4 regions of the Pseudoalteromonas sp. K222D genome follow, and region 3 is predicted to be linked to each of the others. Evidence: predicted binding sites of a transcription regulator. Region 3 holds the regulator's gene; each other region holds the start of a gene.
What was found. Region 3 encodes sigma-54, which starts transcription at its own class of promoters, with help from an activator protein. Its sites were predicted from a motif close to GTTGGCACGNNNNTNGNNT; they were not measured.

Region 1 (6,280 bases), on a different contig from region 3:
AAAAAATACCACAGCTAATATATCAACAAGATTAACTTCTCCAACGGCAACATAATAAAACATACTTGATAAAACAAGCGAAACTGCCAATAACAAAGCATAGCAAATGGCTGCAGTTTTAAACTCACCAAACCGAGTTATTAAACTAGAAAGAACTCGAGCCCAAGGGCTCAAAGAAGAATCGGTCATATATCAGTGTTTCTCTTAGCTAAATGCTTAGGGTCTGTTGACCTTTGCGGGTTAGTATTTATTCAAACTAGAGGCAATTTAATCGCGGCGCGAGGTTTATAACCTAGTGGGCTAAGTAAAAACCGAGCAACAAAGAGTTAATTCCCCCTAGGCAGAACCCTTCGGGCAGCGCCTGTTTGGCATTAATGCTGCGTTATCGCCAATTTATGGGGAATAAACACAACACAGGCTCTGCCTTGCCTAAATACCAAACAGACTGCTGTAAATTCAACCTTGAAAGATCAACAGCCCCTAATTACAAAAAGGTTTAAATTGCATGTTATGGTTAATTTTAGCATTTTCTATCAGCTATTTTCATGTTGTGCGATAAAAACTCTAATATTTATTGTTTGAATCATTAGCTGGCTACAACTCATCATTCCAGCAATAAATTATTTAGTGTAAAATGCGGCGCTTTATTATTGCTAATAACGAGTAACACACCATGCAAACTAATATGCCCGATATAGCTAACACGGCTCCCGCCTTACAAACTGGTACATTAGACTGGGTGGGAATGGGTGAAATTGAACTGCCATTTATTTTTGAGTCGCATGGCATAACGCCAGTTACTGTTAATGCTAAAGCCCGCGCTTTTGTAAACTTACACAAAGAAGATGCAAAAGGCATTCATATGTCTCGCTTATTTTTAGCGCTCGACACGCTCTCTACTGAGCAGCAAGTTAATCCTCAAACATTGGCTCAAGCGCTCGATTTTTTTATTAGTAGCCACGAAGGCTTAAGTGATAAAGCACTTATAGAATTTAAGTTTGAATTACCACTGCGCCGTAAATCGTTATTAAGCGACAAGGCTGGCTGGAAAAGCTACCCTGTTATATTAACCAGCACAATTGAACAAGGTGTTATTAATTACGAGCTAAGTGTTGATGTAACCTATTCATCAACTTGCCCATGTTCAGCGGCACTTGCGCGTCAGCTGATACAAAATGCATTTGCCGAAAAATTCAATCAAGAAACCCTCAGTCAAAAAGAAGCACTAGAATGGCTAGGTACTACGCAAGGTATTGTAGCCACCCCACACTCGCAGCGCTCAATTGCTAATGTAAAAGTAAAGCTCGACAGTAATATTACTCAATTTGACGTAGTTAATTTAATTAACACGATTGAAGATGAATTAAAAACGCCAGTACAAGCGGCGGTGAAACGTGAAGATGAACAAGAGTTTGCCCGCCTAAATGGTCAAAATTTAATGTTTTGTGAAGATGCTGCTCGTAAAATTAAAGCGCTACTAGAAACACAGCAATACAGTGATTACTGGTTACAAATAAATCATTACGAATCGCTGCATGCGCACGACGCACTCGCTATTGCAGTTAAAGGCGTTGCTGGCGGTTATAGAGCTTAAGTTCTTATTTTGCAGTGTTCAATATCCATACGGAAACATACTACTTAACTAACTAATTTAGGCACGTTAATTGCTTTACTTAAGCAGTGTCAATTTGTTGTTATGGAGTTACCGTATGGAATTCGCTTTATTATCAATTTTAGTATTAGTTGTTGGGGCCTCTGTTGTTGCGTCAAAGTTTAACGATGATGGCGGAAACCCTTATCCTTTTACCCGCAAGCAAAATGTATTTACTCAAGTAGAAAGTGCTTTTTTAAATTTATTAGAACGCGCAGTGGGCGATCAGTATAAAATTGTTAGTCGTGTAAAACTAATCGACGTGATTGATTGCAAACAAGGTTTATCGGCAAAGTCTAAGCGTGCCGCAATGGCTAAAGCTAAAAATAAACAGCTTGATTTTGTGCTAGTCGATAAAGAAAAAATGACCATAGTGGCAGCCGTAGACTTAGTAAACAATGCCAATAAAGATGGCCATAAAGCACAACGCGACTGGTTTGTTAATGGCGCATTAGAGGCCGCTGGCATCCCGCATATTCGTATGAAAGTAAAATCAGGCTATCGCCCAAGTGAAGTACGCGACGCTATTATGTTTAAACTCGGCAAACCTGCGGCTACGCAAACAGCTCGCCCTATTCGTACCCGAGTTCAAAAACCAGCGGTACTATCACCTTCTCAAGCTAAAGCGCACTCTACAGCACTAGCCGAAATTTAACGTAAATAACATAATAAAAAGCGAGCAAAGTAAAACTGCTCGCTTTTTTGTTTTTTAGCGCTAACTTCACGTATAATCAGCGCATTCAAACTCAGGAACTTAACACTATGAATGTTGGTATTATTGGCGCAATGGAGCCAGAAGTTAAAATTTTGCGCGAAGCAATGCAAAATCCACAAACTTTAACTAAAGCTGGTTTTACTTTTTATACCGGTGAATTAGCAGGTAACACAGTAACATTGGTTCAATCTGGTATTGGTAAAGTAGCATCAACTATTGCAACTACATTACTTATTGACAACTTCGCCCCTGATTGCGTAATTAACACCGGCTCTGCCGGCGGCTTTGATCCGTCATTAAATGTGGGCGATGTAGTTATTTCGTCAGAAGTTCGTCATCATGATGTTGATGTAACTGCCTTTGGTTACGAAATAGGTCAAGTACCACAAATGCCAGCAGGTTTTGCAGCACACCCTAAATTAGTGGCTGCCGCAGAGCAAACTATTGCGCAAATTAGTGACGTAAAAACCTTAGTTGGTTTAATTTGTACCGGCGACATATTTATGTGTGACCCAATACGTATTGAAAAAGCCCGTAGCGACTTTCCTACAATGCTTGCAGTAGAAATGGAAGGGGCATCAATTGCGCAAACCTGTCATACACTTAATACACCGTTTGTGGTTATTCGCTCGATGTCAGATATTGCCGGCAAAGAGTCGCCGCAGTCGTTTGAAGAATACCTAGAAACAGCATCAATCAATTCATCTAAAATGGTAGTGGCGTTACTTGAAAAGCTAACGGCAGTTTCACTGTAAATGCTCAGCAATATGGTTCAAAATCACTTGGACTTTATTGTATTTATAATGGCGCTCCTTGCTGAGCGCTTTTTACCACTTGTTAGTTGGTATCATCCTAACACCGCTTTAACGGCTATTTTTAGCGCTATTGGTAAGCGTATTTATAAAGCAGCAGAACCCAATAGCTATCAATATTTAGCCGCAGCCCTTGCCAGTACACTTATTTTAAGTGTGGTACTTATTATTATTGTATTACTACTGGAATTTGCATTTTACCCTGAATTACTCGCCGGGCTTATTTTATATTTATGCCTTGAGAGTAAAGCTATTGATAAAAAAGCACTACGTATTGCTAAGCTTACCAAACAAAACCAAAAATCTGCCGCCCGTGAGCTATTAAAGCCATTAGTAGCCCGAGATGTTACTAAACTCTCTGGTGCAGGCATAATTAAAGCCTTAATAGAGAGCCTAATATTACGTACTGCAAGATATTACTTTGTGGTGATATTTGTTTTTTTAGTACTTGGGCCTATTGCAGCGCTTGCCTATCGATTACTTACTTTAATTGAGCAGGCATGGCGCAGTAACATTAAACCCAACAGCCCTTTTTTAAAGCCGCTTAAAATTACCTTGTTTATTATTGAATTTATTCCTATGCGCTTATTGGCACTGACTATTGCAGCCAGTAAAGCGAGCAAGCTAAGCATGCATTATATAAAGCATTATGGCAGGCACTTTTATCAAACTAATACTGGGTGGCTTTTAAGCACTTGCTCTGCATCATTAGGCGTACAACTAGGCGGGCCTGCAGTGTATTTTGGCGAACGTTTTAACAAAATGCGTATTGGTACCGAACGCCTCCCTATTGCTGAGGACGTGCCGATTACTATTAATAGACTAAATCAAGCGCGGGTATTTTGGTTACTGGTCGTTGTTTGCATAGAAATACTTAAAAACATTTAGCTAAGGGCGAGTTACACACCTATTATTAAAAATACAAAAAATATAAGCACAAAAAAACCAGCCGTGGCTGGTTTTTAGCATTTTACCGTTTAGCTTTACGCTACAGTAATATTTGCAAACTTACGCTTACCTACTTGGTAAATAGCCGTACTGCCTTTTGCTATTTCAAGTTTAGTGTCTGTAATTTTATCTTCGCCGTTGAGCTTAACTGCACCTTGCTTAATCATGCGCATTGCTTCTGATGTACTAGCAACTAAGTTAGCTTCTTTAAGCAAGTTAGCAATTAAAATGCTGTCTTGCTCAATGGTTACTGTTAGTTCAGGTATTTCATCCGGCAGAGCTTTTTTCTGAAAGCGCTGAATAAAGTCATCATGAGCTGCTTGTGCATCGGCTTCACTATGAAAGCGCGCAATAAGCTCTTTTGCTAACTCAATTTTAATATCACGAGGATTTGTACCTTGCTCTACACGCTCTTTTTGCGCGTTAATACCAGCAATCGACAGCCCGCTTAATAAGTCGTAGTAACGCCACATTAGCACATCACTAATCGACATTATTTTACCAAACATATCGTTAGGCGCATCGGTAATACCTATATAGTTACCCAACGATTTAGACATTTTTTGCACCCCATCGGTGCCCTCTAATAACGGCGTCATTATTACTGTTTGTGGTTTTTGGCCTTCGTCTTTTTGTAGCTCACGACCCATTAGCAGGTTAAAGCGCTGATCAGTACCACCGAGCTCTACATCAGCCTCAAGTGCAACCGAATCCCAACCTTGTACTAACGGATATAAAAACTCATGAATAGCAATAGACTGGCCACTAGCGTAACGCTTTTTAAAATCATCACGCTCTAACATACGCGCAACGGTTTGGCGTGCTGCAAGTTTGATCATTCCAGCTGCGCCTAAATTTTCCATCCAGGTAGAATTAAATGCGACCGTGGTTTTTGCCGGATCAAGAATTTTAAATACTTGCTCTTTATAAGTCTCAGCATTAGCAAGCACGTCTTCGCGAGTAAGCGGCTTACGCGTTACGTTTTTACCTGTTGGGTCGCCAATCATACCGGTAAAGTCACCAATTAAAAATACAACCTCATGACCTAAGTCCTGAAAGGTTTTCATTTTATTAATAAGTACCGTGTGACCTAAGTGTAAATCAGGCGCGGTTGGATCAAAGCCCGCTTTAATTTTTAGTTTTTTTCCAGATTTTAATTTTTCAACTAACTCATCTTCAATTAATATCTCTTCTGTACCGCGTTTTATCTCTGCAAGAGCGGTTTGTAAATCCACTGTGTGTTACTCCAAAAAATTCTGTTAACGAAGGGGTTAATTATTAATATGCTCGCGGCTTATTACTAGATAAGTAGCACTTTTAGAGTCAATAAACCTATGTAACTAAGATAGCAAATTATTACCTAATTAAAACAACTTTTTAAACGATAGCGTCACTAAATAAGGCAAAGCGGCATAAGTTGCATAAACGAGTAAAGATAACTGTTTGCAACACTTTAAAAACAGCACAAACAGCTGCAGCTTTGGTTTTTAAATTACTAACTTTGATGAAGTATCATTGTTTTATTATTTTGCTCAAAAATACCGCGGTTTAGCCCTAGTTCTAGATTAATAAAACACCTAGATCATAAGCTACTTTAATACTAAGATGCCTATAAGCCCTGTGATTTTAGCTTAATTTAGCATTAGTTTAAATCTACAAAATACTAGTATTCGTACATTATTCGTTATATCCTGCAAGATAATCTATTAATTTTCTTGACAGCAGAAAAAGGCACGTTATGGTTCACGTGGTTCACGCGCTCCCCAAAAAACACAAATTGCTTATTTTAGGCTTAGTTTCTGCTATTGCTGGCTTAGCTTTTCTCCCTTCTGAAAAAGCCACTGCATCCAAAGACAATAGTGAAAACACTCTAGAAATTGGCAAGCGCTATGAGTTACAAGTTAAAGTTGATGACAACGAAAAATTAACTGCGTTAAACTCAGAGCAAGCAGCAGACAAGCTGCCAGAATACGACTTTGTTGATCACCAAGTAAAAAATGGAGATAACTTAGCTATTATTTTTAAACGTGCTGGCTTTTCAGCTCAAACGTTACATAAATTAATTAACACTAACGCAGAAACTCGCAAACTTACTAAAATTCACCCGGGTGAAACACTAAGTTTTGCCACCGCAAAAGATGGTGATTTAGCACA
Region 2 (6,280 bases), on a different contig from region 3:
TACTGCTGAAAAACGCATGCGCCATGATGATGCCTACACGCCAGACAATATTGGTGGTAAACGCCCTGATCGTGCGGTAATCATTTACTCACAGCGCTGCCGCGAAGCGTATAAAGATGTACCACTTATTTTAGGTGGCATTGAAGCAAGTTTACGCCGTGTTGCTCATTACGATTATTGGCAAGAAAAAGTGCGTCGTAGTGTTTTGTTTGACGCTAAAGCCGATATTTTAATATATGGTAATGCGGAGCGCCCACTGGTTGAGGTTGCTCATCGTATTGCAGCGGGCGAAAGTACCGATACCATTCAAGATGTACGAGGGACTGCGGTTATTCGTAAAGAGCCGTTACCAGGCTGGCGTGGCAGTGACTCTACCGCTATTGATAAAATAGGTAAAATTGATCCAATTCCAAACCCGTATGGCGCAGATGATGTTGGCTGTAGCAAATCAGAATTTAAACAAGCAGGTATAGACTTAAAAGCCGAAGCCGCCAAGGTTATTAGTATTCAGCCAGCGCGCCCTAAGCCATGGGAAAAAACCTACGTTAAATTACCTGCGTTTGAGCAAGTAAGTGTGAATAAGCCATTGTATGCACATGCTTCTCGTATTGTGCACCAAGAAACTAACCCAGGTTGTGCTCGTGCTATTTTTCAGCGCCACGGCGATCGTTCTATTTGGGTTAATCCCCCAGCATATCCACTAGAAACACATGAAATGGACGCCGTATTTGGTTTGCCGTATCAACGTATTCCTCATCCTAGCTACGGGGATGCAAAAATACCTGCCTACGACATGATTAAAACGTCGGTTAATATTATGCGAGGCTGTTTTGGTGGTTGCAGTTTCTGTTCGATTACCGAACATGAAGGGCGGATTATTCAAAGCCGTTCGCAAGAATCAATAATTGAAGAAATTGAGCAAATTAGAGATAAAGTACCCGGGTTTACCGGGGTTATTTCTGACTTAGGTGGCCCAACAGCCAACATGTATAAATTGGGTTGTACCAGCAAAAAAGCAGAAAGTACCTGTCGACGTTTATCGTGTGTATACCCTGAAATATGTAAGCATATGGATACCGATCATACGCCAACAATTGAGCTGTATAAAAAAGCCCGTGAAGTTAAAGGCATTAAAAAAATATTAATCGCCTCGGGTGTACGCTACGATTTAGCCGTGCAAGATCCACGTTACGTTAAAGAATTAGTTACTCACCATGTAGGTGGATATTTAAAAATAGCGCCAGAGCATACCGAAGATGGACCATTATCAAAAATGATGAAGCCAGGTATGGGAGCGTACGATCAGTTTAAAGCGTTATTTGATAAGTACTCAAAAGAAGCGGGTAAAAAACAGTATTTAATCCCATACTTTATTTCGGCGCACCCAGGTACTAAAGACGAAGACATGGTAAACATGGCTTTGTGGCTTAAGTCGAACGACTTTAAACTTGATCAGGTACAAAATTTTTACCCATCTCCAATGGCAAATGCGACCACTATTTATCATACCGAGATGAACTCACTGCGTAATATTAAAAATAATACCGAAGTAGTACCTGTGCCGAAAGGTGCGCGCCAGCGTCGTTTACATAAAGCAATTTTACGCTATCACGATCCTGCGGGCTGGCCAATGATCCGCGAAGCACTGCGCAAAATGGGTAAAGCTAACCTAATAGGTAAAGCGCCAAATTGCTTAGTGCCAGAAGAAGGGCGCGACGAAAGAGCTGCAAAAGGAAGTAGTCGAGGTGGGCGCCCAGCATTAACGCGCCATACTGGTTTTAGCCAATTTCATAAGGCCAATACAAAACCAAAGGTAGCGAGTAATCGCCAAAGAGCTAAATAGAGCTCATAGCTTAAAAAGTAGTTACCCTGTTTGGCTTATTACTAAGCTTGGGCTTGATTACTGAATATATGAGCACTGAAAAAAATGCCGCTTATTTTGCAATAAGCGGCATTTTTTATGTAAGTTATTTAAGTAAAACTTAAATAATATCAATTTTGTTACGAATGATTTTTACGCCATCCATATTTTCTAAAAACTTTTGTGCCAACGCACGCTCAAAACCTGTTTGCGCTTTACCGTATAAATCTACTTCGCCATTTTTAACTTGTACGCGAATATCGCTTAGCGCTAAATTGGGGTTGGTACGCAAAGTGTGGGTAATCGATTGCTGTAAGTTAGGTTGGGTTGCCAGGCTGCTAACGACAACCATATTTGTTGTAGCACTCACTTTTGTAGCGCATGCGAATAAAAACAAACAACAAAATGATACTAAAGCGATAGTTAATTTTAAACGGCTCATAATCATATCCTTACATTGCAATTAATCGGGTAGCCAAATTAGGCAGAGTTACCATGATAGTTACAATTATCGTTCCATATTTAATGTACTGAAAATAAAGGCTATTTTATTAAGTGGGAATTCAGGTGGGCAATTGTTACATAAAACTAAGTAGAGATTACATAGCCCTAAACCATGCAGTTATGGAGGAGCAGGCATTAAAAAGCCGACATTTTTGTCGGCTAATATAATACTACTTACAGTATGCGCTTAAGTTACTTTTTCTTTTTAACCTTAGCTTTTTTCTTCGCTTTCATTTTAACCGGATCTTTACGCTTTTTAGCCGGCGGCTTAGCTTCTTTATGCTTTGGCTCTAATCCTTTAATAACACGACGTTTAAGTTTTTGCTCAATATAGCGCTCTATTTTATAAAGAATGCCAATATCGTGCGCTTCAACCAGTGAAAGAGCGATGCCTTTTTTACCAGCGCGGCCTGTACGGCCAATACGGTGTACATATATATCGGCTGTGCGTGGTAGGTCAAAGTTAATTACATGGCTAATATCAGCCACGTCAATACCGCGCGCCGCTACATCGGTAGCAACTAATATACGGGTTTTGCCGCTATGGAAGTTTTCCATCGCTTTCATGCGTTTGTCTTGCGGCATTTCGCCGCGTAACCAGGCTGCTTTAACGTCGTTAGTTGTTAGTTCACCAATTAGCGTTTCAAGACGCTCACGGGTTTTAACAAACACTATGGCTTTAGTTACGTCTGGGCCATTAAGGGTATTAACTAACAGCTCAAGTTTATGATGATAGTCATCGGCTAAATGTACCCACTGGTGAATTTTAGCCTTTTCTTTGCGTGACGATTCAGCTTCAAGCAATGCTGGATCGTTTAGCGTTGTTTCAGCAAATCTTTCAACACTGTCGCCTTCAAGGGTTGCTGAGAATAAAAAGCACTGACGACGATTTTTAGCTTCATCACAAATACGGCTCATTTCTTTTTTAAAGCCCATGTCTAGCATGCGGTCGGCTTCATCAATAATAAGCATTTCTACGTGTTCAGCATGAAAGTTTTCGGTTTCTAAATATTCCATTAAACGCCCTGGGGTGGCGATTAAAATGTCATTATTTTTTTCAAAAATCTCTTTATGCGTACCATAGTTAATACCGCCTGTTACTACCCCAATTTTAAGGTTAGTACGTTTAGCAAGTAGTTCGCATTGTTCATGAATTTGATAAGCTAGCTCACGAGTTGGCGTCATTACTAATACGCGCGCAAAACCAGGATCACGACGCGGAAAATCCAATAAATATTGAATAGCCGGAATTAAAAAGGCGGCTGTTTTACCTGTACCTGTAGGCGCAGATGCTAAAATATCACGCCCCTGAAGTGCTTCAGGAATAGCTTGTTGTTGAATGCTGGTTGGCGTTTCGTAACCCATTTTATTAATGGCGTCGAGTAGCTTGTTATCAAGATCAAATTCAGAAAATTGCATAGAGTGTCAAAAATAAAGGACAATGGCACTAATTATACTCGGTTACGCCTGCTTGGTGAATGAAAAGGTGAAAAAATGTCTGGTTTTGCATTTAAACAATTTAAAGTTGCGCACGAACAGTGTGCAATGAAGGTATCAACCGATGGTATTTTGCTTGGGGCATGGGCTAATTTAAGTAATGCCAACAGCTTGCTAGATATAGGTACAGGCACGGGATTGCTGGCGCTTATGTGTAAACAGCGCAGCCCCCAGTTAACTATAACGGCGGTAGAAGTTGATAAAAATGCTTACCAACAAGCGTTGCAAAATATTGCCGCTAGCCCGTGGCCAAATATAGAGGTGCACCAGCAAAGCATTCAAACTTTTAACAGCGCGCAGCCGTTTGATGTAGTGATAGCCAACCCGCCGTATTTTAATCACAGTTTAAAAGGTAATAATGAGGCGCGTAATATTGCGCGCCATACAGATGGCTTAAGTTTTGCTGAGCTAATTAGTGCTTTTAAAAAGCTCAGTCATGCAGGCTCAACCTTTAGCTTAATTTTACCCACTACAGAGGTTGCGGTGTTTATTGAGCTTGCTACTCAAAACGGGCTTTTTTTAAATACTCATTGCCAAGTAAAGGCGACGCCAAATAAAGCGATTAGCCGAAGCCTAATGACCTTTAGCTATATAAACCAGAGCATTGTGGAATCAGCTTTGTGTATAAAAGATAATGAAAACAACTATAGCGAAGATTATATTACGCTGTGCAAAGCATTTTATTTGAAGATGTAATGTGGTAAACAGTGCTGGTATGATGAGTTTATATGTATACAGGTAACTTATAATGAAAAAACGAACTAAATCAGTATTATTAAGCGCCTTAGCCGCTACATTTTTTACAACGCAGAGCGTACTTGCCAGTATGACGCCTGTTGGGCTTTGGAAAACCATTGATGAAGACACTAATGAAGCTAAGTCGTATGTCCGTATAGTTGAAAATAACGGGGTTTTAAGCGGCACCATTGAAACATTATTAAATAAAGATAAGCAAAATGCAGTGTGCTCGCAGTGCTCGGGCGATAAAAAAGATCAGCCCATATTAGGCATGACCATTATTGATAATGTGATTGATAGCGGTGATGGTAGTTGGGAAGACGGTCAAATACTCGACCCAAATAACGGTAAAAGCTATACAGTGCGCTTAACGACTCAAGATGCTGGTGAAAAATTAGAAGTGCGTGGTTATATTGGCTTTTTTTATCGTAACCAATATTGGCTAAGAGTAGAGTAGTTAGCCAATAAAATTAAAGCGCAGTGTGGCTGCGCTTTACAAGTACAACAATAATAAACAGTATTACAGGGTTTCGCTGTACTCGGTCATTACCTGTTCAACCCAAGTGGCAATACGCTCGTCGCTTAGCTCGTACTGGCTGTCTTCATCAAGGGCTAAACCAACAAAGTGTGTACCGTCTTCGGTGAGTGCTTTAGATGCTTCAAACTCGTAACTATTGTCGTTTGGCCAAAAACCTAACTGGGTAAATGTTTGCGGACTTATTTCGTCGTGTAGCATGCCAAGCGCATCTTGAAACCACTGGCCGTAACCTTGTTGATCACCCATGCCAAATAACGCGATGGTTTTACCATTTAAGTTTACGTCTGCTATGTCGTCCCACTTTGACTCCCAGTCTTCTTGTATTTCACCAAAATCCCAGGTTGAAATACCAAAAATAATGAAATCGTATTGCTCTGCATTTTTTAGTGGTTCGTCTTTAATATTATGCAAGGTAACGATATCGGCACCAATAATGTCGCGAATTTTTTCTGCTGCCATTTCGGTGTAGCAGGTAGTAGAGCCAAAAAATAAACCAATTTGCATCGTATTTATCACTGTGTAATTGCCTGATATGATAAGCTCAAGTTTACCGTAAGGTGTTTTTAATTGATACCTTAGGCAATGGCTATAACAAAAATGAGAGCACAAAAGTGACAACGCTAGCTGACGACTTTTCAGAACCAAGCACGGCACCCAAAAGCAATAACGACTACCTAGAAACATTTTTAGATTGTTTGTATTTAGAGCAAGGGGTGAGTGAAAATACACTATCGGCGTATCGCAGCGATTTAGATAAGTTTTGCCAGTTTTTAAAAGGCAAAAATTTAATGACTGTAACCGGCCTAGACGTTGAAAGCTATTTAGCCCATAGAGTTGATCTAGGCTTAAAGCCGCGTAGTACTGCGCGTAGTATTAGTGCGCTTAAGCGTTTTTATCAGTACTTTGTGCGCGAAAAGTTAATTAGCGACTCGCCAATGCTCAATATTGCGCAACCTAAAGCAGGACAGTCTTTGCCTAAAACGCTTTCGGAGGCTGAAGTAGAGGCGCTACTGAGCGCTCCCAATACCGATGAGCCAATGGGGCTGCGCGATAAAGCCATGCTTGAGTTACTATATGCAACAGGTTTGCGGGTTAGTGAGCTTGTAGGGCTGCGGATTGAACAAATTAATTTGCGCCAAGCT
Region 3 (6,280 bases):
AAATTAGCCATAAAGTAACTGCGGTTAAAACGGAGCTTTACGAGCAGCTAGGATTTACCTTATTCGAAAAACCTACTTTTATATTGTACGACGACAGACAAAAAACGTGGCGTATAAATGCTGATGAAGCAACACTTTACGATGAAAGACAATTAATTTTAGAGGGTAATGTAACTGCCCAAAACTTAATTGATGGTGCAATGATAGACAAAATCACCGCCGACAATATTCAAGTAGATATAAAGCTACTCACTATGCACAGCGAACAACCCGTTATTATAACTGGACCGAATTTAAAGATCACCGGTAAAGGCCTTGAAGCCAATTTAACAACCGAGGTGATAAAACTAATTAACCATACGCGAACACTATATTATGACCAATAACCTTGCAAAAATACTTATTATTCCATCGCTTATACTTGCATTTAATAGTAATGCGGCAGAGCAAAGTACTTCCCCACTAGCTAATCAAATTTCTATTAGTGCTGACCGACAAGAAGGTCAACTAAAAGAAAATGTTGGTATTTTTGAAAAAAACGTAGAGATTATCCACGGTAATCGTCGTATCACCGCCGATCGTTTAGAAGTACATAAGCGCGACGAACTTGGCGATAATAAACAACTATTAATTGCCACAGGCAGCCCTGCATATTTTGAAGAAAAGCAAGCAGATGGCACTGTCATGAGCGCCAGCGCTAACGAAGTACGTTACGATGTAGCGAAACGTTTTTTAACCCTAGTAGGAGATGCAAACATTTCTCAAGCTGGGCAAAAAATTACGGCTAAAAGTATCACCTACGATATAGAGCAACAGCTTATAAGTGCTGAAAAAGATGAAAACTCAACTGATCGGGTGCACACTATTTTAGTGCCTATAGACGTAAAAAAAGAACAAAAACTCAATAAAGGTCAGCCATGAGTACATTAAAAGCAGAGCTATTAGCAAAAAGCTATAAAGGCCGTGAAGTTGTTAAAAATGTAGGCCTTGAAGTAAAAGCAGGGAGCATTGTTGGTTTACTTGGTCCAAATGGTGCTGGTAAAACCACAACCTTTTACATGATTGTAGGCTTAGTTCCTAGTGACAAAGGCAAAATATTAATTGATGATAACGATATTACCCTACTTCCTATGCACAGCCGTGCTCGTTTAGGTATTGGTTATTTACCACAAGAATCGTCTATTTTTAGAAAGCTCACTGTGTATCAAAATTTAATGGCTATTTTAGAAACGCGTAAGCAACTAAACAAACAAGCCAGAGAAGAAACCCTAAATAGCTTGCTGGACGAATTTAGCCTGCAACATATTCGCGACAGCTTAGGCATGGCGTTATCTGGTGGTGAACGCCGCCGCGTAGAAATAGCACGTGCTTTAGCTGCAGATCCTAAATTTATATTACTTGATGAGCCCTTTGCTGGCGTGGATCCTATTTCAGTACTCGATATTAAAAAAATTATAGAACACCTTAAAAACCGTGGTATTGGCGTGCTAATTACCGACCACAATGTAAGGGAAACCCTTGATGTTTGCGAAAAAGCCTACATTGTTTCTCATGGTGAGCTAATTGCATCTGGTACTCCTGAATTTGTATTAAACGATAAAACAGTACGTGATGTTTATTTAGGCGAGCAGTTCAAACTGTAATATTTATGTTATTACTATAAGCATCTGCTAAGATTAATCATATCAATTTATAAGGATTGTTAGAGATAAATGAGGCAATCATTACAGCTGCGCATGGGCCAGCAACTTACAATGACTCCGCAACTGCAACAGGCTATTCGCTTATTGCAGCTTAGTACCTTGGATCTCCAGCAAGAAATACAAGAAGCACTTGATAGCAACCCGCTACTAGAAGTTGATGAGCAAGATTACACGGAAGAATCAGCTGGTAAAAACGAGCAAAAAGCAGATGATATTACTGTTAGTGCCTCTGCCGATGACACCCCGAGCGAGTATGAGCAAGATAGCGGTGAAGCACTAAACAAAGACACCATAAGCGACGATATGGCCATGGATGTATCATGGGATGAATATATGAGCGCAGCGCCTGCCTCTTCATCGGGGCCAATGCCTGAAGATGAATCTATTTATCAAGGTGCATCAGCCGAAACTCTGCATGAGTACTTAATGTGGCAATTACAGCTCACTCCTTTTAGTCCTATAGACGAAGCTATTGCCATAGCTATTGTTGAAGCCGTAGATGACTCTGGTATTTTAACTATCAGTTGCGAAGACCTTTTAGCAAGCTTTAATCAAGAAAGTGATGACGAACACGAAGTAGAACTAGATGAAATAGAAGCAGTGCTAAAGCGCATTCAATTATTTGATCCTGTTGGTATTGCAGCTCGCAGCTTACAAGAATGCTTATGTATTCAATTAAACCAATTTGATAAAGACACCCCTTATATTAACGAAACAAAAATGGTGTTAACTGATCATATCGATTTACTCGCTGCTCGCGACTATCGTACGTTAATGAAAAAAACTAAGCTCAAAGAAGAAGAGCTTAAAGAAATAATGACACTTATTCATACGCTTAATCCTAAGCCTGCGGATACTATTGTCAGAGAAGAATCTGAATACGTTATACCTGACGTATCTGTTAAAAAAATAAAAGGCCGCTGGGTGGTAGAGCTAAACCCAGATAGCATGCCAAAAATACGTGTTAACAGCCAATATGCTGCTATGTCTCGTACGGTAAAGTCCAGTGGTGACAGCCAATTTATTCGCTCGCACTTACAAGAAGCTAAATGGTTTATTAAAAGCCTAGAAAGTAGAAACGAAACACTCCTAAAAGTAACTAATTGTATTGTTAAGCAACAACAAGCGTTTTTTGAACATGGCCCAGAAGCCATGAAACCTATGGTTTTAAACGATGTTGCCGAAATAGTTGAAATGCACGAGTCGACTATTTCACGGGTCACTACACAAAAATTCATGCACACTCCACGTGGCATTTTTGAGCTTAAGTACTTTTTTTCAAGCCATGTAAGCACCGAAAATGGTGGCGAATGTTCATCAACTGCTATACGTGCCTTGATTAAAAAGTTGATAGCTGCAGAAAACTTAGCCAAACCATTGAGTGATAGCAAGATTGCAGATATATTGGCTGAGCAAGGAATTAAAGTAGCTAGACGGACAATTGCAAAATATCGCGAATCTCTGGCTATTCCCCCGTCGAATCAACGTAAAAGCTTGATTTAAGACGTACAACAAAGAGGAAAATGCTGATGCAACTAAACTTAACTGGTCGTCATGTAGACATTACAGACTCATTAAGAGACTATGTAAATAATAAATTTGCAAAGCTGCAAAGACACTCAGATCACATAACTAATGTGCATGTTATTCTCGATGTAGAAAAATTAAGTCAAAAAGCTGAAGCAACAATTTTTGTAAGTGGCGCTGAGCTATTTGCATCGACCGAACACCAAGATATGTACGCTGCCATTGACTCGTTGATTGACAAACTCGATCGTCAAGTAATTAAACACAAAGAGAAGTTTGCTCGACACTAACACTATGAAATTAAGCTCACTTATATGCCAGGACTGCAGCAAAGCTGTGGTCCTTTTTAATAGTAAAAAAAGAATTTTAGAATTCATCAGTGAACTCGCGCATAAAAAAATGCCGTATTTACCCCAGCAAGATATTCTCACTGCTTTATTGGCAAGAGAAAAGCTAGGCAGTACCGGTATTGGCCGAGGAATAGCAATTCCACATGGCCGTATGAGCGGGGCGCAGGAACCTCTTGCCTTAATTTTAATAAGCGAAACCGCTATTAATTTTGATGCAATTGATAATCGTCCAGTTGATATTTTTGTTGCACTTATAGTGCCCGATGGCGATAACCAGCAGCACTTGAAAACACTAGCCACAATAGCTGATAAACTAAACGATAAAGAGTTTTGTAAGCAATTGCGTGCGGCAAAGTCTGATGAAGCATTATACCAAGTTATTTTGGATCAATCCTAGTTACTAATAAAGGGGTGGTAAATGGAATTAATTATTATAAGTGGCCGATCGGGTTCTGGTAAATCGGTTGCTTTACGTGTTGTAGAAGATTTAGGTTACTATTGTGTAGATAATATTCCGGTAAATTTACTGCCTTCATTAGTGCGCAGTGTCTCTGATAACTACGATAAAATAGCCGTTAGTATAGATGTGCGTAACCTGCCTAAAGATCAGCAGCAATTTAACGATATTCTTGAGTACTTGCCCGACTTTGCTAAACCAACGTTATTTTATTTAGATAGTGACGATCAAACATTAATCCGCCGTTATTCAGAAACGCGTCGTTTGCACCCGCTTTCGATTGATTCGCTACCGCTAGATTTAGCAATACAAAAAGAAAAAGAATTACTCGATGTACTCGTAACGCGGGCTGATCATGTCATTGATACAACCGATTTAAGTGTGCATCAACTTGCTGAATCTATGCGTGAAACCATACTCGGTAAAAAAGACAAACAGCTTATCATTACCTTTGAGTCGTTTGGCTTTAAGCATGGTATTCCCAAAGGTGCTGATTATGTTTTTGATGCGCGTTTTTTACCAAACCCACACTGGGAACCTGAGCTAAAGCCCTTAACTGGGTTAGATCAACCCGTTAAAGATTATTTAGCTAGTCATAGTATTGTGCAAAAGTTCACTTGGCAAATTCAAACCTTTGTACAGACGTGGTTACCACACCTAGAGCGTAATAACCGTAGTTACTTAACGATTGCTATTGGCTGTACCGGTGGTCAGCATCGCTCAGTTTATTTAGCGCAAACAATTGGTGAAAGCTTTGCTATGTCTCACCCTAATGTAAAAATTCGCCATCGCGAGCAAGAAAAATAATTCAATTTAAACAATCATCTGTTCAGCTTAAGTAGAGTATCTTATGCGCTTAGAAAATACGTTTTTAATAAAAAATAAACTTGGTCTGCATGCTAGAGCCGCTACCGTATTAGCACAATTAGCGGTACAATTTGACGCATCTATTACCTTATTTCAGGATGAAAAAGAAGCCGCTGGCGATAGCGTACTGGCTTTAATGCTACTTGAAAGCAGCCAAGGTAAAGAAGTAAAAGTAGTGTGCGAAGGACCCGATGCTGAGCATGCATTACATGCCGTTGGCCAATTAATAGCACAGCGCTTTAACGAACAAGAATAGCAGACACTTTATTTAAACCAAGTTATCGAGCTAAAATATAGGCTTAGTAAAACCTTAAGCTAGTTTGGCTAAAAAAAGTAAGATAAACTGAACGAAGTTAATGATTAACTTCTTCCCTAACGTTATAAAAGTAAATTAAGGACGCCAATGCCCGAAACTTTCGAACAAGACTACCCACTACAACAATTACAACAAGTGACCAAGTCACTCAATAGTGGTCAGTTTGTTCAAGTTAGGCGCATGCTGGCAAAAACAGCTCCTTGTGATACCGCCCTTTTACTAGAATCATCACCGCACAAAGTTCGTCGCCTGCTCTGGCAATTAGTTGATCCAGATGTACAAGGTGATGTTCTTGAAGAACTCTCTGAAGATGTACGTTTAGGCATTATTGCCCAAATGGAACCTAAGCACATTGCTGCTGCCACTGAAGACATGGGCCACGATGACTTAGGTGAAGTACTGCGAAGCCTGCCTGACACGGTTTATAAAGACGTGGTTAGCGCCATGGACATTCAAGATAGAGAACGTGCTACGCAAGCACTCTCCTATCAGGAACGCTCTGCTGGCGCGCTGATGAACACAGATACAGTAACCATTCGCCCTGATGTAACCCTAGATGTGGTACTGCGTTACATTCGTCTGCGCGGCGAACTCCCTGAGGGTACCGACGACCTTTACGTTGTCGATAAGCATAACTGTTTTTTAGGCGCTTTATCGTTAAGTACCTTACTAACCAATTCGCCCGAAAAAATTGTTCACGACCTAATGGATGAAGACTGTGAGTCTATTCCTATTTCGATGGATGAAAGCGAAGTGGCGCAGTTATTTGAACGTCATAACTGGATATCAGCCCCAGTAGTTGACGACAACGCCCAGCTACTTGGCCGTGTTACTATCGATGACATTGTTGATGTAATTCGTGAAGACGCAGAGCATCACTTATTAGGTTTAGCGGGTCTTGATGATGAAGAAGATACCTTTGCACCGGTTTTAAAAAGCTCAAAAAAACGCTCTGTTTGGCTAGGTGTTAACTTATTAACGGCTCTGGCAGCCGCTTTTGTTGCCAGCTTTTTTGAAGGCACTTTAGCAATACTGCCTATTTTAGCCGTGCTTAACGGCA
Region 4 (6,280 bases), on a different contig from region 3:
TTCCTGATTTACCGGCTAAGTATCGTTATATTGAAGTTGAAGCCTATGAGCCGCAGTACCCAGAAGAGTTAATGGAGCGCGATGCTTTTAACGACATATTTAGCACCGACTTTAGCGATTATGACGATGAAACCGAACACTCTACAGCAGCAGATTCAGGCTTGTTACCCAGCGAAGGGATTGAGCTTAAAGAATACTTAGCCGAGCTAGAAATTAACTTAATTACTCAAGCATTAGAGCGCTTTGATTATGTAGTTGCCCGCGCCGCTGAAATACTCGGGGTACGCCGCACTACTTTGGTCGAAAAAATGAAAAAATATAACTTGTCGAGAGACTAAAAATTAAGGGCAGCTATCAGGTTTTAGGTGTCAGGGTTCAGGCTTTAGGTAAAAAATAACCAAGCACAGCGTTTAGCTTGCTGACGCGCGTACGTAGTGCGACTTAGTCTTAGTAACAATATTCGCTAAGAGGGTTAGAGACGCTGAGCTATAGAGACTTATAAATAGGTGTACTGTTCTTTTTTTGTGTTGTTATACACAGCTCTTGGTGAAAATAAATTTCACTAAATGTAATAATTACAGAGGCTTGATTAAAAGCCTGAAATCAGACTGTTTGCCTAGCCCCTAGCCCCTAGCCCCTAGCCCCTAGCCCCTAGCCCCTAGCCTCATAACTTCTTCTTTTCTAAAACAGTTATTACTGTGATCGTTAACCATACCGCAGGCTTGCATATGGGCGTATACGGTTGTTGGCCCTAAAAACTTAAAACCACGCTTTTTTAAATCTTTAGCAAATGCGCTTGAGGTAGGGGTAATTGCTGGGGCGTTGTCAGCAGAATTTAAATTACTTACTTGCGGCTTATTGCCAACAAACTGCCATTGATAGTTACTAAAACTGCCAAACTCTTGCTGAATTTTAATAAAGCATTTGGCGTTATTTACAGTAGCAGCAATTTTTAAGCGATTGCGCACAATACCCGCATCAAGCATTAGTCGCTCAATATCTTGCTCGGTAAATGCTGCTACTTTGTGTACATCAAAATCGGCAAAAGCATTTTTATAACCATTACGCTTTTTTAAAATAGTGTACCAACTCAATCCTGCTTGCGCCGACTCCAGCGTTAAAAATTCAAACAGTTTTTTATCGTCATACACTGGCACTCCCCATTCGTTATCGTGGTATGCAACGTAGTCGGGTTTGCTGGTGTCGAGCCATGAGCAGCGGGTTTGCTTGGTCATTATAGTTCCTTAGTTGCGGTGCTTTATTTGCGCGTCATTTTAATGTCGCGTATTTTTACTGTGTAACTCAATGATATACATGGTAATAAAAGGTGGTATAAATTGTGCATTTAACCCTGTATCTGCATCAATTAGAGATTTGATTATGGCACTTGCTAGTGTGTTAAAACCACAGTTTATTTCTGCAAATCAGTATAACCCATGTTTACTTCAAGAGGAGTATATAGGGGAGTTAAGCGATCTGCGTAAACAGGCTAGTTGGCTTTCGCATTTAGTAGATACTATGCCCGCAGGAGTAATAGTGCTTGATGGTAAAGGCATGATAGCGAAAGCGAATCAAATTGCGATTGATATGCTTGGCGAGCCGCTAGAAGGCGAAAAGTGGTTTAGTGTTATTCAGCGCTCTTTTCGGCCTCAGCAAGATGATGGCCACGAGGTGTCTTTAAAAGACGGGCGCTTAATAAAACTTGATATTACCGCACTTGCCCCAGAGCCAGGGCAACTTATTTTAATGACAGACTTGAGTGAAACCCGCCGCTTACAAAAGCGGGTTGCACATATGCAGCGTTTAAGTGCGCTGGGTAAAATGGTGGCATCTTTGGCGCACCAAGTACGTACGCCGCTGTCGGCGGCTATGCTTTATGCTGCTAATTTAGGTTCAAAATGCTTACCCGAAGCGTCGCGCGATAACTTTCAAACTAAATTAATGTCGCGCTTAAAAGATTTAGAAAACCAAGTAAACGACATGCTGCTATTTGCCAAAAGTGGCGATCAGCATGTGGTTGAGCAGGTGTCTATGCAGCAATTATTAAGCGAAGTAAAAACCGGTGCAGATGCCATGGTAACGCTTAATAACAGTGAGCTTGATGTAAGCTTACCTGAGCCCGACATTGCGATTTTAGGGAATAAAACCGCGCTTGCCAGTGCGATTCAAAACCTGATTCATAACAGTATTCAAATTATAGGCTCTGGGGCACAAGTGCAAGTAAGTGCAATGCGCGATTTGCAAACCCCAGATTTTGTACGCATTAGCGTGAGTGATAATGGCCCAGGTGTTGACCTACAGCAGGTAGATAAACTGTTTGAACCATTTTTTACCACTAGCAGCCAAGGCACAGGCTTAGGGTTGGCGGTTGTTAGCTCTGTTGCTAATGCGCACCAAGGGCGTATTGAGGTGACTAATAATGTACATGGCGGCGCTTGTTTTAACCTGTTATTGCCAATTAGCGCAGCATCTAAATTAGAGGAATCGTTATGAGTAATACTATTTTAGTTGTAGAGGACGACGCAGGGCTTCGCGAAGCATTAATAGATACCCTAGAAATGTCGGGTATTGAATGCGTTGCTGCCGACAGTGCAGAGCAGGCGATGTTACTACTAAAAAAAGAATCCTTTTCGTTAGTGGTGAGCGATGTGCAAATGGGCACTATGAGCGGCCTAGATTTACTGCGCAGTATTAAATTAAATTACCCCGATTTACCGGTATTAATGATGACCGCCTACGCAACTATTGACGATGCGGTAGAGGCAATGCGCTTAGGCGCGATTGATTATATGGCCAAACCATTTGCACCCGAGGTGCTATTAAATATGGTGAGCCGCTATTTGCCCGAAAAACCCAAAGAAACCGACGGCCCTATTGTTGCCGACCCAACTAGTATTCAATTGCTGGAGCTTGCAAGCAGGGTAGCTAAATCAGACGCCAGTGTTATGGTGCTGGGGCCAAGTGGCTCGGGTAAAGAAGTATTAGCGCGGTTTATTCATGATAAATCAGCGCGTGCTGCAAAGCCCTTTGTGGCTATTAACTGTGCGGCGATTCCTGAAAACATGCTAGAAGCAACATTATTTGGCTACGAAAAAGGCGCTTTTACTGGCGCGATTCAGGCATGTCCAGGTAAGTTTGAGCAAGCGCAGGGTGGTACTATTTTACTTGATGAAATTACCGAAATGGATTTAGGCTTACAAGTTAAACTACTGCGTGTATTACAAGAGCGTGAAGTTGAACGCTTAGGGAGTCGTAAAACCATTGCGCTAGATGTACGCATACTCGCAACCAGTAACCGCGATTTAAAACAAGCGGTAGCGAATAATCAGTTTAGGGAAGATTTATATTATCGCCTTAACGTTTTTCCGCTAATGTGGCGGCCATTGTGCGAGCGCCCTGGCGATATAATTGTGTTGGCGAAGCACTTAATTGAACGCCATTTAATAAAAGCTAAGCAGCCGCTGGCTATTTTAGATAAGCAAGCTGAGCAAAAGCTCCTTAGCCATACATGGCCAGGTAATGTGCGTGAGCTTGATAACGTAATTCAGCGTGCGCTTATACTGCGCAGTGGTAACAGCATAGGTGAGCAAGCTATTTTTATTGAAAATTTAGCCCCAAGTAACTTTGTAGTAGAGCCAGCAATTAGTGAAAGTGCGTTAACTAGCGCCTATTACGATAGTAAAACAACAGCCGTTATTAATGACGAAAAGTCGGGTGATGAAAAGCTTGATGATCAAACACCGAATGAGCAAAAATCAGATTTACTCGCTCAAGATACAGGCAGTTATAAAGATGAGCTTAAAGATAAAGAGCATCGAATTATTTTAGAAACACTTGCGCGTTGCCAAGGCAAGCGTAAAGACGTAGCTGAAACTTTGGGTATTAGCCCGCGAACTTTACGTTATAAACTAGCGCAAATGCGCGACTTAGGTATTTCACTTCCTGCATAACCTTCAAAAAAGCCCTAAATTCAACACCTTGAATTTAGGGCTGTCAAAACTCTGACTAAGTAAAAACCAACTGTAACACCATGTATTTAAAGCTTTATTTATGTGGCACGTTTTGTGCTTTATTAACCTTAAGAGTTAACTGCATTGTTAGAGACAAATAATGAAAATTCAAAATAGCGCTGTATTTCAAGAAATGCAATCAATGGCCTTAGAAGCGGGCCGTAATAATCAAATTAATAAATTGCCTACGCAAGTTCAGTCTACGTCATCAGCACAATTTGGCGATATGCTTAGCAATGCGCTCAATACTGTGCATGAGTTACAGCAAGACACAGGTCAAAAAGTAAAAGCGGTTGAAATGGGCGACAGAAGCGTATCGCTTGCTGAGGCAATGATTGCTTCGCAAAAGTCTTCTGTTGCATTTGAAGCGACCGTACAAGTGCGTAATAAACTTGTTGAAGCTTACAAAGAAATCATGAATATGCCTGTTTAATCAGGTAGTGGAGAATAATTGTGGCGCAATCTAATCAATCTACAGATCTTGCACTTGCTAGTGGCGGTATTGAGCAAAGCGATAGTGACGATCAACAAGAACAAAAGTCGGGCTATTTAAGTGCGTTAAGCGGTGTTGATGTATTGCGTCAAGTTACCCTTATTATTGCACTGGCGATTTGTTTGGCAATTGCCATTTTTGTGATTATTTGGGCACGTCAGCCAGATATGCGCCCATTAGGTAAAATGCCCACCGAAGAGCTAATTCAAACGCTTGATTTTTTAGATGCGCAAAAAATAGATTATCAACTTGATGGCAACGTAGTGTCGGTTGATGAAAGCGAATACCAAAATATAAAATTACTAATGACTCGCGAAGGCTTGGATCAAGGTCCTACTTCTGGCTCAGACATAATAATGCAAGACATGGGCTTTGGTGTAAGCCAACGCTTAGAGCGCGAGCGCCTAAAGCATGGCCGAGAGCAGCAACTTGCCCGCACTATAGAAGAGCTTAATAACATCACTCGCGCCAAGGTGCTGTTAGCTATTCCAAAAGAAAACGTATTTGCCCGCAGAGAGAAAAAGCCTTCAGCAACGGTAGTACTTACGCTTAAACGCGGCCGCTCACTTAACAGCGAAGAAGTAGACTCTGTGGTGGATATGATAGCCTCAGCAGTGCAAGGGCTTGAGCCTGCACGCGTAACGGTTACCGATCAAAATGGCCGTTTATTAAATTCGGGCTCACAAAGCTCACTTTCTGCGCGTTCTCGTAAAGAGTACGACCTAGAGCGTAAGCGCGAGCAAGAATACCTAGAAAAAATAGATAGCATTTTAATCCCTATTGTTGGTTTGAGTAATTACACTGCGCAAGTTGATTTGAGCATGGACTTTAGCTCATTAGAAGAAACGCAAAAACGTTATAACCCAGACCTACCAGCGGTAAGAAGCGAAACCACGTTTGAGGAAAACAACATAGGCGGCTTAGCTGTGGGTATTCCTGGCGCGTTAAGTAATCAGCCTCCGGTAAATTCAGATATTCCAGAAGTGGCAGGCCAAGGCGGCGCAGGAAGTGCTACTTCACCGAGCCGCACGCATAAAGAAGCCACGCGTAACTATGAGCTCGATACTACTATTTCGCATAAGCGCCAACAAAGCGGCACGATTCGCAGAATTAGTGTATCGGTGGCGGTTGATTATTTGCCAACAGTGGGCGAAAACGGTGAAACCACCATGACCCCGCGCTCGGTTGAGGCACTGTCAAATATTCGACGTTTATTACAAGGTGGTGTTGGCTTTGATATACAGCGCGGCGATGCCCTAGAAGTAGTAACAGTTCCCTTTGTACGAGAAGCCGTAGATATGAGTTTTGAAGTACCTTTATGGGAACAAGACTGGTTTATGAAAATAGTACGCTTAGTACTGGCTGCATTGGTTATTATTGTGTTGATTATGGCTGTAGTTAAACCTATGCTAAAACGCTTAATTTACCCAGACAGCACGCTTGATGAGTACGATGAAGATGCACTTAGCTCAGGGGTTGATATTGGCGATAATAGCTTAGATATGCTAAATAAAGACTTTGATTCTGCTTCAGTTGGCTTCTCAAGCGATGGTACACTGCAGCTACCCGATTTACATGGTGACGAAGACTTACTTAAAGCCGTACGTGCCCTTGTAGCTAATGAACCAGAACTATCATCACAAGTAGTGAAAGCGTGGTTAACCGAAGATGACTGATCAAAACCAAAAACAACTCCCAGCAGCTTTCGATGTTGATAAGCTAGATGGCGTAGATAAAGCGGCCATACTGCTATTAAGTTTATCTGAAGAAGATGCAG

Region 1: the regulator sigma-54 is predicted to act here: its motif matches at 1,652-1,670, upstream of J5X91_RS10260 (DUF2726 domain-containing protein).
Region 2: the regulator sigma-54 is predicted to act here: its motif matches at 2,364-2,382, upstream of J5X91_RS16520 (BON domain-containing protein).
Region 4: the regulator sigma-54 is predicted to act here: its motif matches at 4,052-4,070, upstream of fliE (flagellar hook-basal body complex protein FliE).

The regions. Positions count from the first base shown of each region.
Region 1 covers NZ_JAGGDL010000017.1:69,845-76,124, forward strand. Annotated here, with positions in the region: gene arcB (aerobic respiration two-component sensor histidine kinase ArcB) at 1-189, opposite strand, end outside; gene folE2 (GTP cyclohydrolase FolE2) at 674-1,594, shown strand; gene J5X91_RS10260 (DUF2726 domain-containing protein) at 1,710-2,306, shown strand; gene mtnN (5'-methylthioadenosine/S-adenosylhomocysteine nucleosidase) at 2,414-3,121, shown strand; gene J5X91_RS10270 (cobalamin biosynthesis protein) at 3,122-4,066, shown strand; gene tyrS (tyrosine--tRNA ligase) at 4,162-5,361, opposite strand; gene J5X91_RS10280 (peptidoglycan DD-metalloendopeptidase family protein) at 5,865-6,280, shown strand, end outside.
Region 2 covers NZ_JAGGDL010000051.1:7,298-13,577, forward strand. Annotated here, with positions in the region: gene J5X91_RS16515 (YgiQ family radical SAM protein) at 1-1,843, shown strand, start outside; gene J5X91_RS16520 (BON domain-containing protein) at 1,983-2,303, opposite strand; gene srmB (ATP-dependent RNA helicase SrmB) at 2,558-3,784, opposite strand; gene J5X91_RS16530 (methyltransferase) at 3,860-4,558, shown strand; gene J5X91_RS16535 (DUF2147 domain-containing protein) at 4,611-5,057, shown strand; gene fldB (flavodoxin FldB) at 5,121-5,642, opposite strand; gene xerD (site-specific tyrosine recombinase XerD) at 5,750-6,280, shown strand, end outside.
Region 3 covers NZ_JAGGDL010000004.1:83,197-89,476, forward strand. Annotated here, with positions in the region: gene lptC (LPS export ABC transporter periplasmic protein LptC) at 1-386, shown strand, start outside; gene lptA (lipopolysaccharide transport periplasmic protein LptA) at 376-921, shown strand; gene lptB (LPS export ABC transporter ATP-binding protein) at 918-1,643, shown strand; gene J5X91_RS03880 (RNA polymerase factor sigma-54) at 1,713-3,206, shown strand; gene hpf (ribosome hibernation promoting factor) at 3,233-3,520, shown strand; gene ptsN (PTS IIA-like nitrogen regulatory protein PtsN) at 3,525-3,977, shown strand; gene rapZ (RNase adapter RapZ) at 3,999-4,844, shown strand; gene J5X91_RS03900 (HPr family phosphocarrier protein) at 4,888-5,160, shown strand; gene mgtE (magnesium transporter) at 5,308-6,280, shown strand, end outside.
Region 4 covers NZ_JAGGDL010000018.1:42,248-48,527, reverse strand. Annotated here, with positions in the region: gene J5X91_RS10580 (sigma-54 dependent transcriptional regulator) at 1-338, shown strand, start outside; gene J5X91_RS10575 (DNA-3-methyladenine glycosylase I) at 645-1,235, opposite strand; gene J5X91_RS10570 (ATP-binding protein) at 1,381-2,493, shown strand; gene J5X91_RS10565 (sigma-54 dependent transcriptional regulator) at 2,490-3,950, shown strand; gene fliE (flagellar hook-basal body complex protein FliE) at 4,111-4,443, shown strand; gene fliF (flagellar basal-body MS-ring/collar protein FliF) at 4,464-6,179, shown strand; gene fliG (flagellar motor switch protein FliG) at 6,172-6,280, shown strand, end outside.